One region of the Anaeromusa burkinensis DSM 3853 genome, then DNA from elsewhere that is predicted to be linked to it. Evidence: riboswitches for the same ligand, from Rfam matches in the RefSeq annotation. Region 1 holds a riboswitch; each other region holds the start of a gene.
What was found. A riboswitch is a leader RNA that binds a small molecule or an ion and turns the genes downstream of it on or off. The one in region 1 is predicted to bind cobalamin.
Positions count from the first base shown of each region.

Region 2: another riboswitch for cobalamin. It lies ahead of C508_RS0104125 (nicotinate-nucleotide--dimethylbenzimidazole phosphoribosyltransferase); the one in region 1 lies ahead of cbiD (cobalt-precorrin-5B (C(1))-methyltransferase CbiD).
Region 3: another riboswitch for cobalamin. It lies ahead of C508_RS0103340 (ABC transporter substrate-binding protein); the one in region 1 lies ahead of cbiD (cobalt-precorrin-5B (C(1))-methyltransferase CbiD).

Region 1 covers NZ_KB894593.1:77,597-82,255, forward strand. Annotated here, with positions in the region: gene ldhH (L-lactate dehydrogenase (quinone) large subunit LdhH) at 1-824, opposite strand, end outside; gene C508_RS0110115 (LutC/YkgG family protein) at 824-1,435, opposite strand; cobalamin riboswitch at 1,709-1,893, shown strand; gene cbiD (cobalt-precorrin-5B (C(1))-methyltransferase CbiD) at 1,997-3,106, shown strand; gene cbiE (precorrin-6y C5,15-methyltransferase (decarboxylating) subunit CbiE) at 3,085-3,738, shown strand; gene cbiT (precorrin-6Y C5,15-methyltransferase (decarboxylating) subunit CbiT) at 3,735-4,322, shown strand; gene cobI (precorrin-2 C(20)-methyltransferase) at 4,325-4,659, shown strand, end outside.
Region 2 covers NZ_KB894585.1:108,161-112,819, forward strand. Annotated here, with positions in the region: gene C508_RS0104110 (iron-containing alcohol dehydrogenase) at 1-196, opposite strand, end outside; gene cobS (adenosylcobinamide-GDP ribazoletransferase) at 467-1,225, shown strand; gene cobC (alpha-ribazole phosphatase) at 1,289-1,843, shown strand; cobalamin riboswitch at 1,949-2,156, shown strand; gene C508_RS0104125 (nicotinate-nucleotide--dimethylbenzimidazole phosphoribosyltransferase) at 2,297-3,331, shown strand; gene C508_RS0104130 (sensor histidine kinase) at 3,488-4,659, shown strand, end outside.
Region 3 covers NZ_KB894584.1:123,301-127,959, reverse strand. Annotated here, with positions in the region: gene C508_RS0103350 (ABC transporter ATP-binding protein) at 1-119, opposite strand, end outside; gene C508_RS0103345 (FecCD family ABC transporter permease) at 121-1,116, opposite strand; gene C508_RS0103340 (ABC transporter substrate-binding protein) at 1,106-2,068, opposite strand; cobalamin riboswitch at 2,461-2,638, opposite strand; gene C508_RS0103335 (MFS transporter) at 2,758-3,951, opposite strand; gene C508_RS17710 (LysR family transcriptional regulator) at 4,224-4,659, shown strand, end outside.

The DNA of each region.
Region 1 (4,659 bases):
CCGTCCACCATGGTCATGTAGCTGGTCATCAGCTGGCCAGTGGCGTTACGAGGCAGCATGCGCATAATATAGGATGCATCCTGAATAGAGGGGATCAGCTTTTCATAGCCGATAACAACCACATGGATTTTAGGCAAAGTCGTAACAATGCGGGCATTGCCTTCGTTCGTTACGAGGCCGATAGCGCCGTTTTCGGCAATACCGAAGTTAGCGCCGGAAATACCCATGTCAGCCAGAACGAATTCTTGACGCAGATTTTGCCGAGCTTCCTGTACCATGTAAGGGATATCAACAGGAATTTCCTTGTGCAGCTCTTGGCTGAAATACTCAGCGCATTGTTGGCGGCTTAAATGAATCGCAGGCATAACCATGTGCGAAGGACGGTGTCCGGCAATGCCGATGATCCATTCGCCAAGGTCGGTTTCCTTGACATGCAGGCCCGCTTCTTCCAGGGCATGGTTCAGATGAATTTCTTCAGTAGCCATGGATTTGGACTTGGCGATGCGCTTGACGCCTTTTTTCTGACACAGATCGATCAGATATTTTTTCAGGTCGTCGCCGTCTTTGGCCCGATAAACTTTGACGCCGCGCTTAGTGGCTTCGGCTTCAAATTTGTCGGTAATGGCTTCCAAATTGGCTACGGTGTTGATTTTCATTTGACGGAAGCTTTCACGTAGGGAGTCTAAATCCTCTACGTTTTCATACGCTTTCGCGCGGGCGGTCGGATACGCTTCGGCAAAACGGCCCAAGGCGCCGCGCAGTACTTCGTCATTAAGTTTTTCTTCAATCTCTTTGCGCAGGTTACGATCTTGTGTTGATTCCATTAGTTTGCACCTCCGGGCATTTCATCTACTGCGATGACGACAAAGCGGCTGGGGCCATGGACGCCGATGGTCAAGACGCGTTCAATATCCGATGTACGGCTGGGGCCGGTGATGAAGCCGGTGAAGCCGTGATGGAATACTTTAGAGAGGATTTCAAAAGCTTCCGAAATACCAGGCACTACATGGCTGGCAGGTAAAAATACTACATGCAAAGGAGGGAGCATGGTAACGACGCGGCTTTCGTAAGCATAGCCGTCGTAACAGACGCTGCCGCTTTCGGCAATAGCGAATTCTACCGTGGAAATGCCAAGGTCAGCGGTTTCTACGTGCTCGGCAATGTCGGCAGCTTCTGTGTACACAGTGACATTCTGCTGTTGCAGTTTTTCCAAGGCGCCAGAAGCGTCTACATAGGCGCTAGGAATGGCAACGACTTTTTTAGCATTTACGTCAGCAGCCAGCTTGGCGATGATTTCTTGGGCCTCGGCGACTGTTTTGACGTGAAACATTTCGGTGCCTACATTTTTAGCGCGGGTTTCAAATTCGGCAAAATGTTCTTGGCCCACTTTGCCTGCTGGAAAATGTTCTTTCCAGTTTTCGCATACTCGTTTCATTGTGTCACTCCCTCATAAAATAAATAAAATAAATAAACTACTATGACATGTTTCGCAATAAATACGAAAAATCCTGCTGGTCGTGTAAGAAAAATCTTACAAGATTTTAAAAAAAGCCTGACATGTTAGGAAAAATAACTCTTTATAAAGGAAAATTTAGAATTCCTATCCTGCAAGAGCGCAAAAAAATCCTGTGTATTATAAAGAAAGAGGCAGGATTTTTTTGCGAAACAGGGAATTAATTATAAATATATTTTTTTAGCGGTAAAAGAACATACGGATTTGGGAATAGGTGCGCTTATGCTTAATAGGGAAGTTTGGTGCAATGCCAACGCGGTCCCGCCACTGTAACGGGGAGTTTCTTTTCTGAGCGTGTATACGCGGCCACTGGGAAACCGGGAAGGCGAAGAGAAGCGAAGAACCGGAGTCAGGAGACCTGCCTGTTCTAACACACGCCGTTATGACCTACGGAAGATAGGCAGGTGGGTGAGCTCATTGTTTTTGGTTTTGGGAAAATCAATTAGGATGCTGCAAAACCCCCTGTGCAAGGGGGTTTTCTTGTTGCAAAAACGCATGCGAAGCGGCAGGACTACAGGTACATGTGCTGCAGCAGCTTTAAAAGCGGCTCTTTTGGCCTGGCGAGGAGAAATGCCGGCGCAAGTGAATGTACAGACGCCTCAAGGAAAGTGGCTGCAGGTTCCAGTGGAGGAAACGTCGGCCATAGAGCAAGGCGGACGGGCCGTTGTGCGCAAGGATGCTGGAGACGATCCTGATATTACCCACGGCGCGCTTCTTGTGGCGGAGGTAGTCTTGCAACCGGGAGAGGGATGGACTTTATTTGCTGGAACAGGGGTAGGAACGGTAACCAAGCCAGGCCTAGCTATGGATCCGGGAGAACCGGCCATTAACCCGGGACCGCGGCGCATGCTGGCGTTGGTATTGGAGGAACTGCTGCCGGAAGGCCTGAGAGCGGAAGTCACACTGTCCATTCCCGGCGGCGAGGAGCTGGCGAAACGAACGTTGAATCCGTCTCTGGGCATTTGCGGGGGGCTTTCCATTATTGGAACTACCGGCGTTGTCGAGCCTATGTCGGAAGAAGCCTTTAAAAACTCGCTGGCGCCGCAACTGCGCGTGGCTCAGGCTCAGGGATTTGACAGCGTGGTGCTGGTGCCAGGAAGGATTGGACAGGATGCGGCGATCTTAAAATACGGGCTGCCTGAAGAGAGTGTCGTACAGATGAGTAATTTTGTAGGATTCATGCTTACAAAAGCATCGGAATTCGGGTTAAAGAAAGTGTTGCTTTTCGGTCACCTGGGGAAATTGGCTAAAGTGGCTGCTGGTATTTTTCATACGCATAACCGCATGGCGGACGGACGAATGGAGACGCTGGCAGCTTATGCGGCTTTATTGGGAGCTTCTCAGGAGACGATTAAGGATATTTTGGACGCGACGACAACAGAAGGCGCTATGCCTCATATTGCAGCTGCTGGACTGGGAGAGACGCTGTATCCGCTGCTGGCGGCGAAAGCCAGCGAGCGGGCGCGGCGTCATGTGTTTGGCGATCTGGAGGTGGGCACAGTGATTGTGACGCTGCAAGGAGAGCTTTTGGGTATGGATGAGGATGCAAAGAAGATAGGAGACGCGATGGGATGGAACATCAGATCCTTGTAGTGGGAATTGGTCCAGGAAGCCGCGAGTATATGCTGCCGGTCGCCTGGGAGGCTATTGCTAAGGCTAAGACGCTTGTGGGCGGTAGGCGAGCGCTCCTTACGCTGGCGCCGCCGGGAGCGAAGCAGCGGGTGGTTGATGCCGATATTGAAGGGCTATTGAATTATATTGAAGAAGAAAGCCGCCAAGGGGAAGTGGTGGTCATGGTATCGGGAGATCCTGGCTTTTATAGCTTGCTGCCTGCTTTGCGGCGTCGATTTCCCAGAAAGCGCTTGCAGGTTATTCCGGGGATCAGCTCGGTGCAACTGGCTTTTGCCAGAGTGGCGGAACCTTGGCAGGAGGCAAGCCTGCTTAGCTTTCACGGCAGGGAAGTCGAGGATGAAGCGCTGCAGTATCGCTCCGGTCGGACTCTTTCTTTTCTCACGGATCGTTTGCATCGGCCTAAAGAAATTGCAGCGCGGCTTTTGCAGTTGGGATGGCCGGAAGAGACCTTGTGCTGGCAATGCGAATCCCTGTCGTATACTGCAGAACGTGTGGAACAGTCAACATTAGCGAAAGCGGCGCAGCAAGAAGGCTTTGAACATGCCATTTTTATCGTTAAGGCGGAGACGGGATTCGAGGAGGACTTGATATGAAACGGCATCATTACGGCTTGCCTGATGAAGCGTTTGTGCGCGGCGATATTCCCATGACTAAGAAAGAAGTGCGTATGTTGGCGCTCTTGCAGGCGCGCATTGAAACGAATAGCTGTATTATAGATATTGGCGCAGGTACCGGTTCCTTTGCAGTGGAGGCGGCGTTGGCGGCTCCGGAGGGAGAGGTGTTTGCCATTGAGCGCGTGCCCGAAGGAGTGGCTCTCATTAAGGCAAACCGTCAACGACATGGCCTGCGCAATTTGCAGGTTCTCCAAGGGGAAGCGCCGGAAGCGCTGCAGGAGGTTCCTCCTTGCGACGTGGCATTTATCGGCGGCTCGGGGGGGCGCTTGGCGGAGATTTTGCAAGGCTGCGACAGGCTGCTAAAGCCTGGTGGCAGGCTGGTGCTGACCGCGGTAACAGCGGAAACTCTCCAAGAAGCCCTGGCTTTGTGCGAAGGGCGTCCAGGCTATGGTACGTTGGAAGCCTTTGGCGTACAAACAACAAGATTGCGTAAGGCAGGGCGCAGCCACTTGTTTCAAGCCTTGAACCAAGTGTTTATCATCGCCTGTCAGAAGGAGGAGTAATCTTGCAATCACCGTTAGTGGGAACTTTCTACGGTATCGGCGTCGGTCCCGGCGATCCGGAACTGTTAACATTGAAAGCGGCTCGACTGCTGCGGGAAGCGGATATTATCTGCTTGCCTAAATCCAAAGAAGGTGCAGACAGCGTGGCCAAACAGGTAGCAGGGCCGCATTTGAGCGCGAAAGCGCGTCTGGTTGAAATTTCCATGCCCATGGTTCGCGATGCAGCCCTATTGGAAGAACAGTGGCAAAAAGGAGCCGCAGAGATTGCCGGTTTTTTGCGGCAGGGCTTGTCGGTGGCCTTTATTACCATTGGCGATTCTATGCTGTACAGCACCTA
Region 2 (4,659 bases), on a different contig from region 1:
TAATGTAGAAGATACCGGCTTCTTCCAAGACGTTGGTAAGAGACGCAATCAGGCCGATATCTACAAGCACTTTGTCGCTGACAATGAGCGCTTTGCGAAATCGCATGGGCTTGATGTAGCGGGGAATTTCCTTTAAACAGTCGCGGCCTAGAATACTGACTGGGGGCATGAAATACTCAAAGGCTTTTCCGGGCATAAAGACGCCCTCCTTTTGCAAAGATTGTTCATAATATCACAATCGTATCATTCGGGAGCAAAGCTTGCAATATCTTTCCGGGAGCATAGCAAGAGCAGACGGTGAAACCGCAAAAGATGAACGTATTCTAGGGAAGGAAAGCGTTGCTCTTTAGTGGAATTTAATCATAACGATAGTTCTTTATGTATGGAAGTGCCTTTTTGCTGAAATAGACACAAGAACAAGAGCCATACCGGTGATTATTGGTTCATTACGTGGGAGGCGTGTTGCTTGAAAGCAGGTTATATAGCAGATTTTATACGAGCGTTGCAATTTTTAACGCGATTTCAGTTGGTGAAAGAAGTGGATTGGTCTCTAGAAGCATTAGGAAGGAGCGTGCGCTTTTTTCCTTGGGCGGGAGGCGTCATTGGCGCGGTTCTGGGCGGCTGCGCCTGGGGTATGGTGCAGGCTTTTGGAGAATCTTTGCCGATGCATGCGGCAACGGCGTTGCTGATTGTGCTCGAGATTATGCTGACCGGCGGGCTGCATTGCGACGGGTTTATGGATACGATGGACGGGATTTTTTCCGGGCGTTCTCGGGAACGAATGTTGGAGATTATGAAAGACAGTCGGGTAGGAGCATACGGGGCGATGTCTTTTGCGTTGTTAATGCTTGTGAAGTACTCGTTCTACCTGGATATTCCATTGCAATGGCTGCCTATGGCTTCGTTGGTGATGCCTATAGCCGGACGGTGGGCTGTAGTAGCGCCCCTTGTGCATTATCCCTATGCTCGTCCGCAAGGATTGGGGCAGGGCTTTGGGCAGTATGCCGGGGGGCTGACCGTTTGGGCGAGCTTATTGCTGACACTCATTTTGCTGGCCCCGTTGGGATTGTTCGCAATGGGGGCGGGGCTAGCTGCTTCATTGATCGCTTGGGCGGTAGCTTCCTATGCGGCTGGTATTCTTGGAGGTCTGACAGGCGATGTATATGGAGCGATCATTGAATTATCTCAATTGGGAGCGCTCGCGGTATTTGTCTTCTGGCGGTGAGCTTTGACAGAGAATTTCCAGCAATGATGAAATGTTATTAGTTAAAGTGTTAGAGGTGAAAATATGAAGATTTGGTTTGTGCGGCATGGTGAAACCGAGTGGAACCGGACCAAACGGTATCAGGGGCATAGCGATATACCGTTGAATGAAAACGGGCGGAGGCAGGCGCAGGAAACAGCGGCCTTATTAGCAAAGGAGCCGCTGGCGGCGGTCTATGCCAGCGATTTGAAACGGGCTGTAGAAACGGCGGAGACAATAGCGCAGCCGCACAGGCTGCAGGTGCAGCAGAAGCCGGAACTGCGAGAGCTTCACTTTGGACTATGGGAAGGTTTGCGGTATGAGCAGATTATGGAGAAATGGGCCAACGAATTGAGTCTGATGTACGATCATCCTGAGATAGGCTGCGCGCCGGAAGGCGAAGGGTTTAGCGATCTGGCAAAACGAGCGTGGCCGGCGTTGCAGGCGCTTCGTGAAGCGCATCAAGAAGAGGATGCAATAGCAGTGGTAGCTCATGGCGGAACCATTCGCGTCTTGCTATGTTTGTTGCAAGGCAAACCATTGCAGCAGCTTTGGGGCGTGGCGGTGGAGCATGGCCAGGCGATGGCGATGGATGTGTAAAAAATAGGAGTATTTTGACTACCTTGCCCATTATCTTGTCGAGCCGCTTCCCTGAGGCAGGATTTAATTTGCTTATCAGAGAAAAGAATTTTCAAGACAACTGAAAAAGGATGCCACCAAACAGGTGCCTTCGGAAGCGTTGAAAAAGCCGAAGGAGAATAGGGAAGTTCGGACAGGCTGTTTGGCCTGTAAACGATGCGGTCGCGCCACTGTATTCGGGGAGAGCTCTTGCGTATGCCACTGGGAAACCGGGAAGGTGCAGGAAGCTTGAGAAACCGTTAGCCAGGATACCTGCCTGTTTTGGCTGTCATGCACCCTCGCGCCAAGGGGAATGCCAGAAGGATAGGTACACTTAAGAAAAGATACCTAGCCTTTGTGGCTGGGTTGTTTTTATATCCCTCATCCCCGCTGGTACGGCAGTTGCAGGCTGAACGTGTTGAAGGAGGGGTTTTTATGAGTTTGGAACAGGATGTGAATGAGTGGATTGACGGGGCGGCTAAACCTCGTCATAGCCTGGGCTTGTTGGAAAAATACCTAAAAAAGATGGTGCTGTCCTGGGGTGAAGTGAAAACAGAGCTTAAGCCCTTTCATTTAGTGTTTGCAGCGGATAATGGCGTCATTGCTGAGGGCGTGGCTAAGGATCCGGAAGAGATTACGTATTTGCAGGTGCAGAATATGGTAGATGGTCGGGCAACGATCAGCTGTTTTTGCCAGCAGTGCGGCATACCTTATCGGGTTATTGATGTTGGCGTCAATTCTACAAGACCTTTTACCGGAATTTCTCGTAAAGCGGCCATGGGCAGTCGCAGCTTTCTCAAAGACGAAGCCATGACAGAGACGGAATTTACTGTTGCTTGGGAAGCCGGACAAGAACAGGTCCGTCAACTAGTGGCGAAAGGCTACAATTTAATTTCTTTAGGAGAGATGGGAATTGGCAATACGACTACCTCATCAGCAGTACTCCACGGCTTAACAGGTATTTTACCGGAGTTTATCGTCGGCGGCGGCGCCGGACTGCAGACCAGCGAATTGATCAAAAACAAATGCCAAGTGGTTGCTAAAGGCGTGGAGCTACATAAAGAAAAGTTTCATACCGCCAAGGATGTTCTGCGCTGCGTAGGCGGTTTTGATATGGTGGCTATTTGCGCCGCTATGTTGGAATGTGCGCGACTCAAGACGCCATTTGTTATTGACGGTTTTATTACGGCGGTTGCCTATATCTGCGCTTCACGATTGGATACGAGCGTGGAAAAGCATGCCATTCCTTCGCATTTGTCTCGAGAGCCGGGCATGGCGTATTCCCTGCTGTTGGGGAATATTCCGGCGGAAGAAGTGGTGTTGAAAGCCAATATGGCTTTAGGAGAAGGAACTGGGGCGGTATTGATGGTGTTTTTATTGAAGACCATGCTTTACACGATGCACAATATGGCGCGGATTACCGATTTCATTCCTGCAGCGACGGAAAAAGAACAACGAGCTGCCTTGTAAAATATTGCCAAAGAAACTGGCGGTTTATGACAAAACTTTCATATCCCGAAATCCTGACGCAGGAAAAACGCATCTGTATAACTAATAGTATTCATTTATGCGAAAACTTTGACAAGACCAAAATCTGCCGGATGCGTCGTAAAAGGATGGAGGGAAATGAATATGCAAGTCAGCCGGTTTACGTTAAGTGAAATTGTTGACACTAGTATTTTGCAAGAGATCCAAGATAAGTTTGCAGAAGCCACGGGTCTGGCGGCAGTTATTGTGGATCCCGAAGGCCGCCCTATTACTAAGCCCAGCCATTTTGCCTGTTTTTGCAATTACGTTCGCTCTTTTGATGAAGGCTTTCGTCGCTGCATGAATTGTGATGATAAAAGCGGTCGACGGGCTACTCAAGATAAACGTCCGGTGGTATATCTTTGTCATAGCGGTCTGACAGATTTGGCGGCGCCGATTATTGTGCAGGATGAGTACATTGGAGCGTTTTTGGCCGGTCAGGTGGTAGTGGAAACCGAGCACAGCGATATTAAAGAGGTCAAGGAAGAAATGTATCGTCGTGTGGCGGATTTGCCGGTAGACAAAGAAAAAATCGGCGAGCTTTTTGACCAGGTAGAAATTGTACCGGAGCACCGCATTAAGGCTGGAGCGGATCTGATTTATATCATGTCCAACTACATTGTAGAAATTGGCCTAGCGAATATTGTGCAAAAGCAGCTGATGCTGGAGATGAAAGCGAAAGCGGAGCTGGAAAGCCTGCTGCAGGTGACTGAATTGAAGGCGCTGCAATCGCAGGTCAATCCTCATTTTTTATTTAATACGCTCAACACCATTGCGCGTTTAGCCTTGCTGGAAGGGGCGGAAAAGACGCAGGAGGTAGTTTACGCTTTAGCGGATTTGCTGCGCAATAATCTGCGGGATATTGACGTGTTGCGTACGATCGAAGAAGAGGTCAAATCTACTCGGGATTATTTGACCATTCAAAAGGTTCGCTTCGGTGATCGTATTGCCTCGGATATTCAAATCGATACCGCGCTTTTAGAGGGGCTGATTCCAGCGCTAACGCTGCAACCGTTGGTGGAAAACGCCATTATTCATGGGTTGGAAAACCGGGTGGAAGGCGGCCGGATTTTTCTGGAAGGGCAGATGGAGAACGGCGATATGGTGCTGACGGTGCGCGATACTGGCGTGGGGATGTCGGCGGAACGTTTGCAAAGCTTGTTCCGGGAGGAACGTCGGCAAAATTCGCATGGACAGACAACTGGCTTAGGTATCATTAACGTACATAAGCGTATTTGTCATTTTTTTGGAGAGCAATACGGCCTTTCGGT
Region 3 (4,659 bases), on a different contig from region 1:
GCTCCGTTGGGGCCGATAATGGCCAGCACATCTCCTGCGGGAACCTGCAGACTAAGATCTTCAATAATGTTGCGTCCTGCCGCGGAAAAAACCAGTTTTTCCGCTTCGAGCATATTCATGTCACAGTTCCTTTCGCAGAAGATAGAGGAAGAAGGGCGCTCCTAAGGCCGCCATCAGCACGCCTACCGGAAGCTCTAACGGCGCAAAAGCCGTTCTCGCGACGGTATCGCAAAAGGTCACCGTCGCCGCTCCTAACAGGCCTGCCGCCGGCAGCAAGAATCGATGGTCGCTGCCGATCAAAAGGCGCGCCGCATGCGGCACGATAAGTCCCACAAACCCCAGCAAACCGGCCACGCTGACCGCGCTGGCCGCCAATAGCGCCGCAAGAGCGATGAGCAACAGCCGCGTTTTTTCCACCGCCAAACCCAGGCTGCGCGCTACATCGTCACCCAGCTGCAGCAGGTTCAGACGCCCGGCCATAGCCATAGCTATCAAACCGCCAACCAGCGCATACGGCCAGACCATGTACACATGCGGCCATGTCCGCGCAGCCAGCCCCCCAGCCATCCATGCCAGAGCTCCGTGAACCCGGTCGCTGTAGAAAATCAAAAGGGAAGTAATACCTGCCCCGAAAAGAGCCGCTACGGCCACGCCGGCCAAAATCACCCGTCCTGGCCGCAAACCGCCGTTCCAGGCCAGCGCATAGACCAGCGCCGCTGCGCCGATGGCGCCCACAAAGGCGGCTGGCGTCAAAAGCGCCTCCGCCTGGGGAAACATCACTAAAATCAAGATGCCTGTCAGGCCCGCCCCTGCGGAAACGCCGATAATGTGCGGATCCGCCAAGCTGTTGCGCAGCACGCCTTGCAGCAACGTCCCCGCCAAAGCCAGATTCATTCCCACCGCCGCGCCGGTAAGCACCCTGGGCAAACGGATGTTGCGCACAATCTGGGCACTGCCGCCGTTTCCTTCACCCGTTAACGCCTGCCACACCTCCGGCAAAGAAAGCCCTGCCGCGCCTTTGACCGTGCCCAAAAGACAAGCTCCCGCCGCCAGCAGCGCAAAAAAGGCTAAGAGAGGCCATCGCCAGGCTCGCCTGGCCGCTGCATCAGGGCGCATGACCGTAAACCTCCGGGTATATCGTCTGCGCCAAGTGCAGCAAGGCGGCGTCATACTTCAAGCCCGGATGCACTTGAAACCATTCCGGCGGCAAAAAGAACAACTGCCCGCTTTTCACGGCCCGCAAAGACGACCAAGCTGGACTGGCCATGACGTCATCGCGCATGCGCTTTTCAATATCCTTGGTGCTACCCATGGAGGTGATTAAAATCATATCCGGGTCCTGCTGAACCAAGGTTTCCAAACTATAAGGGACAGCGGTCGCATCCGCCGCCACCCCTTGCGAACCAGCGGCTACGTTCTGCACCTTGAGCAAGTTCGCCATGTCGCCGGTCAGGCTATTAGGCAGCTCCACCGTTACCTGTTTGGCCGTAGCGTGGAGAATGACGATACGTTTGCTCGCCTGAGGCAGCTTTTTTTGCAGCGCTTCTTTTGCCGTCTCCAAGCGCGCCACTTCCGCTTGCGCCTTAGCCTCATCGCCGCTCAGCCTTCCTAGCAAACGAATGTTGCGCAGCAAATCCTCATAGCCTTTCATCCGCAGCAGCGCCACAGGCACGCCGGCATTTTGGAAAAGAGGAATTAAGTTTTCATGCATTCCCTGGAACCCCAGCACCAAATCCGGCGATAAGGCTAAGACCGCCTCACTGTTGATTTGGTACGCAAACCCAACCTCAGGCAAGGCTTTGGCGGCATCTGGAATATCCCCCAACCGCGATGCCGACCGTCCCACCGCTTGACCGCCCACCGCATAAAGCGGTTCTAGCAGCGACGGTGTCAGTACGACGATACGAGTCGGCTTTTTCGCCAACGCCAGCGTCCGCCCGGTATCATCTTGAAAGGAAAAGCTGTTTTCCTTTGATGCCGCAGGCGCTGCGGGAGATGACCCGCAGCCAGCCATGAATACCAGCAACGCCAACAGCAGCGCTGGCAGAACGAAACTTCTTACTTTCACCAAAGTACTTCCTTTCTAAAACAAGCTTGGCCGGGAACGAAGGGGAATACGGGAATTGAACAGGAGTAGAGGGAGTAAATGGAGGGTATGCAATAGAAAACAGGATACAAGTTTTAAGACCCAAAAGATTGCCGCGTCGCTCCGCTTCTCGCAACGACATCTCTATTTCCTCTATCTATTCCTTCCTATTCGAGCCCTCACTCTACTCACTCTACTCCTGTTGAAACATCGCACCCCGTGACTCCGATTCTCTTGTTCAAACTCGCTTTTAAAACAAAAAATCCCGGCACCGCCGGGTTGATGAATCCTAGACTGCTTTCGGGCAGGCGAACCGCTGGCCAGCGGAACACGCATGCTGTCTGCAATCCCCTCCCCATCGCTCGTAGGTACTGACGGTGACTGTCAAACAGGCAGTTCTCCTGGCTCTGGTTCTTCGCTCGTCCGGCCTTCCCAGGAAATTCCCAGTGGCGTCTACGGACTTGCTCCCCATTACAGTGGCGGGACCGCGTCGGCATCACACCGAACTTCCCTATTAAGCCCCTTAGGGACACCTGCTCCACTTATTTATATTTTCTTATCCCAACTATAACAAAGGAGCCTGCCGCCGTCAAGAAAGAAAGGCAAGACGGCAACAAGCTCGTAAGAAATCACTAGTTTACGCTATATTCCGGTTCTACTCCTTCGAACCCTCACGTGACTCCGGTTCTCCTGTTCAATCCCTGTTGACGCCATGCCAACCACAAGGCTCCGGAGAGGATCAAGGCGGTTACTCCAATCACACCCGCCCAGCCGGCGCTGGCCAGAAAGATACCGCTCCCTGTGCCAATCACACTGGCCCCAACATAGTAGAAGAACAAGTACAACGAGGCCGCCTGCGCCTTATCGCCGCGGCACAAGCGTCCCACCCAACCGCTGGCCGTCGCATGGGTGGTAAAAAAGCCGCATGTAAAGAGTCCCAAGCCGCCGAGCTTACATAGCAGTGGCGTTCCTAAAGAAAGCAGCGCGCCTCCCAGCATCATCAACAGCCCTGCCACCAGCACCGCTCCCGGGCCGCGCCTGTCTACCTGACCGCCGGAAACCATGGAGCTCACTGTCCCCAGCAAATATAACAGAAATACAGCGCCCACTTGACTCTGACTAAAAGAATACGGCGCCGCCAACAATATATAGCCGATATAGTTGTACAAAGCTACAAACGAGCCTAGCGCTACAAAGCCAACGATATATAGAGGAAGAATGCCCGGCGTTTTTAACAAGGAGGGTAGCGCGGCCATCAGACCGGCCTGCTTTACCGCGGTACTGCGGCGGCTTTGCGCCTTCGGCAGCAGCCAAAAGAAACAAATCGCCAAGAGCAGACAGAACCCGCCCATCACTAAAAGCGCCGTCCGCCAAGACATAAAGTCCGAGAGAAGGCTTACCAAAAGACGTCCGCCCAAACCGCCGATCGACGTACCGGCAATATAAATCCCCATCGCCAAGCCCACGCCGGACGGCTCAAATTCTTCATTCACATAGGCCATGGCCGCCGCGGGAAATGCCGCCATCAGCATCCCCTGCAACGCCCGACAGACCAACAGTAGCTCAAAATTCGGGCTGCAGCCGGACGCAATAGCCAAGAGCGACGCGCCCAACATCGCCGCCAGCATAGTTGGTTTGCGTTGCAACCGGTTAAACACCGCCGCCAGCGGTAAAAGCGCCAGCGCCATAGCGCCAGTCGTCAAAGATACCGATAAACTAACCACCGACGGCGACAACGCAAAGTCCTTTGTCAGCGCTGGTAAAAGCGGCTGCGTCACGTACAAAAGGGCAAACTCCACAAAGCTTCCCATAAACAGCGCCGCCAAGGCGCGCCAATACTTACTATTTCCTCGTTCCAAGCCCACAAGCTCCGCCTCCAAAATACGTTCCTTTCTTTTATCTTACTCCTAACAATTCTTTGCGTCCAATGCATCGTTTTTATTATTTTGATGCATTTTAATTATGTATTTCTGGAAAAGCGATCAGAAAAGCAGTATGCTGGGAGTAGAAGGAATAAATTTCAAACAGGAGTAGAGTGAGTAAAGGGAGGACACGATGGAGAAGTCCCTCATGCGCACCCTCTCGCGACTCCGGTTCTCTTGTTCACCGTTATTATATTTATGTTTTAGAAAGGAAGATGACCTTGGATTTGCAGCAGCTCTATGCGTTTCGCACCATTGCCTCGCTGGGCCACATGACCCAAGCCGCCAGCCAGTTGGCGCTTTCCCAGCCAGCCTTGAGCCGTTCCCTAGCCCGTTTAGAGGATGAACTAGGGTTTCCTCTATTCCACCGCTGCCATAAACGCCTGGAGCTAACGCGCAGCGGACGTATTTTTCTCGACAACTTGGATCAAGGCCTGCAATGCATTGAAGCTGGACGCCAGCAAGCGCTGGACCTCATTCATCCGGAACGTGGCAGCGTTAGTCTTTCTTTTTTGCATTCCCAAGGCACCCATCTTGTGCCGGAGCTGCTGCAGCAGTTCCGCCGCCTGCATCCGCAGGTGCATTTCCGGCTTTACCAAAACAGCACCGCCGCTCTTTTAGAACAGCTCCATAGCGGAGGCACGGATTTAT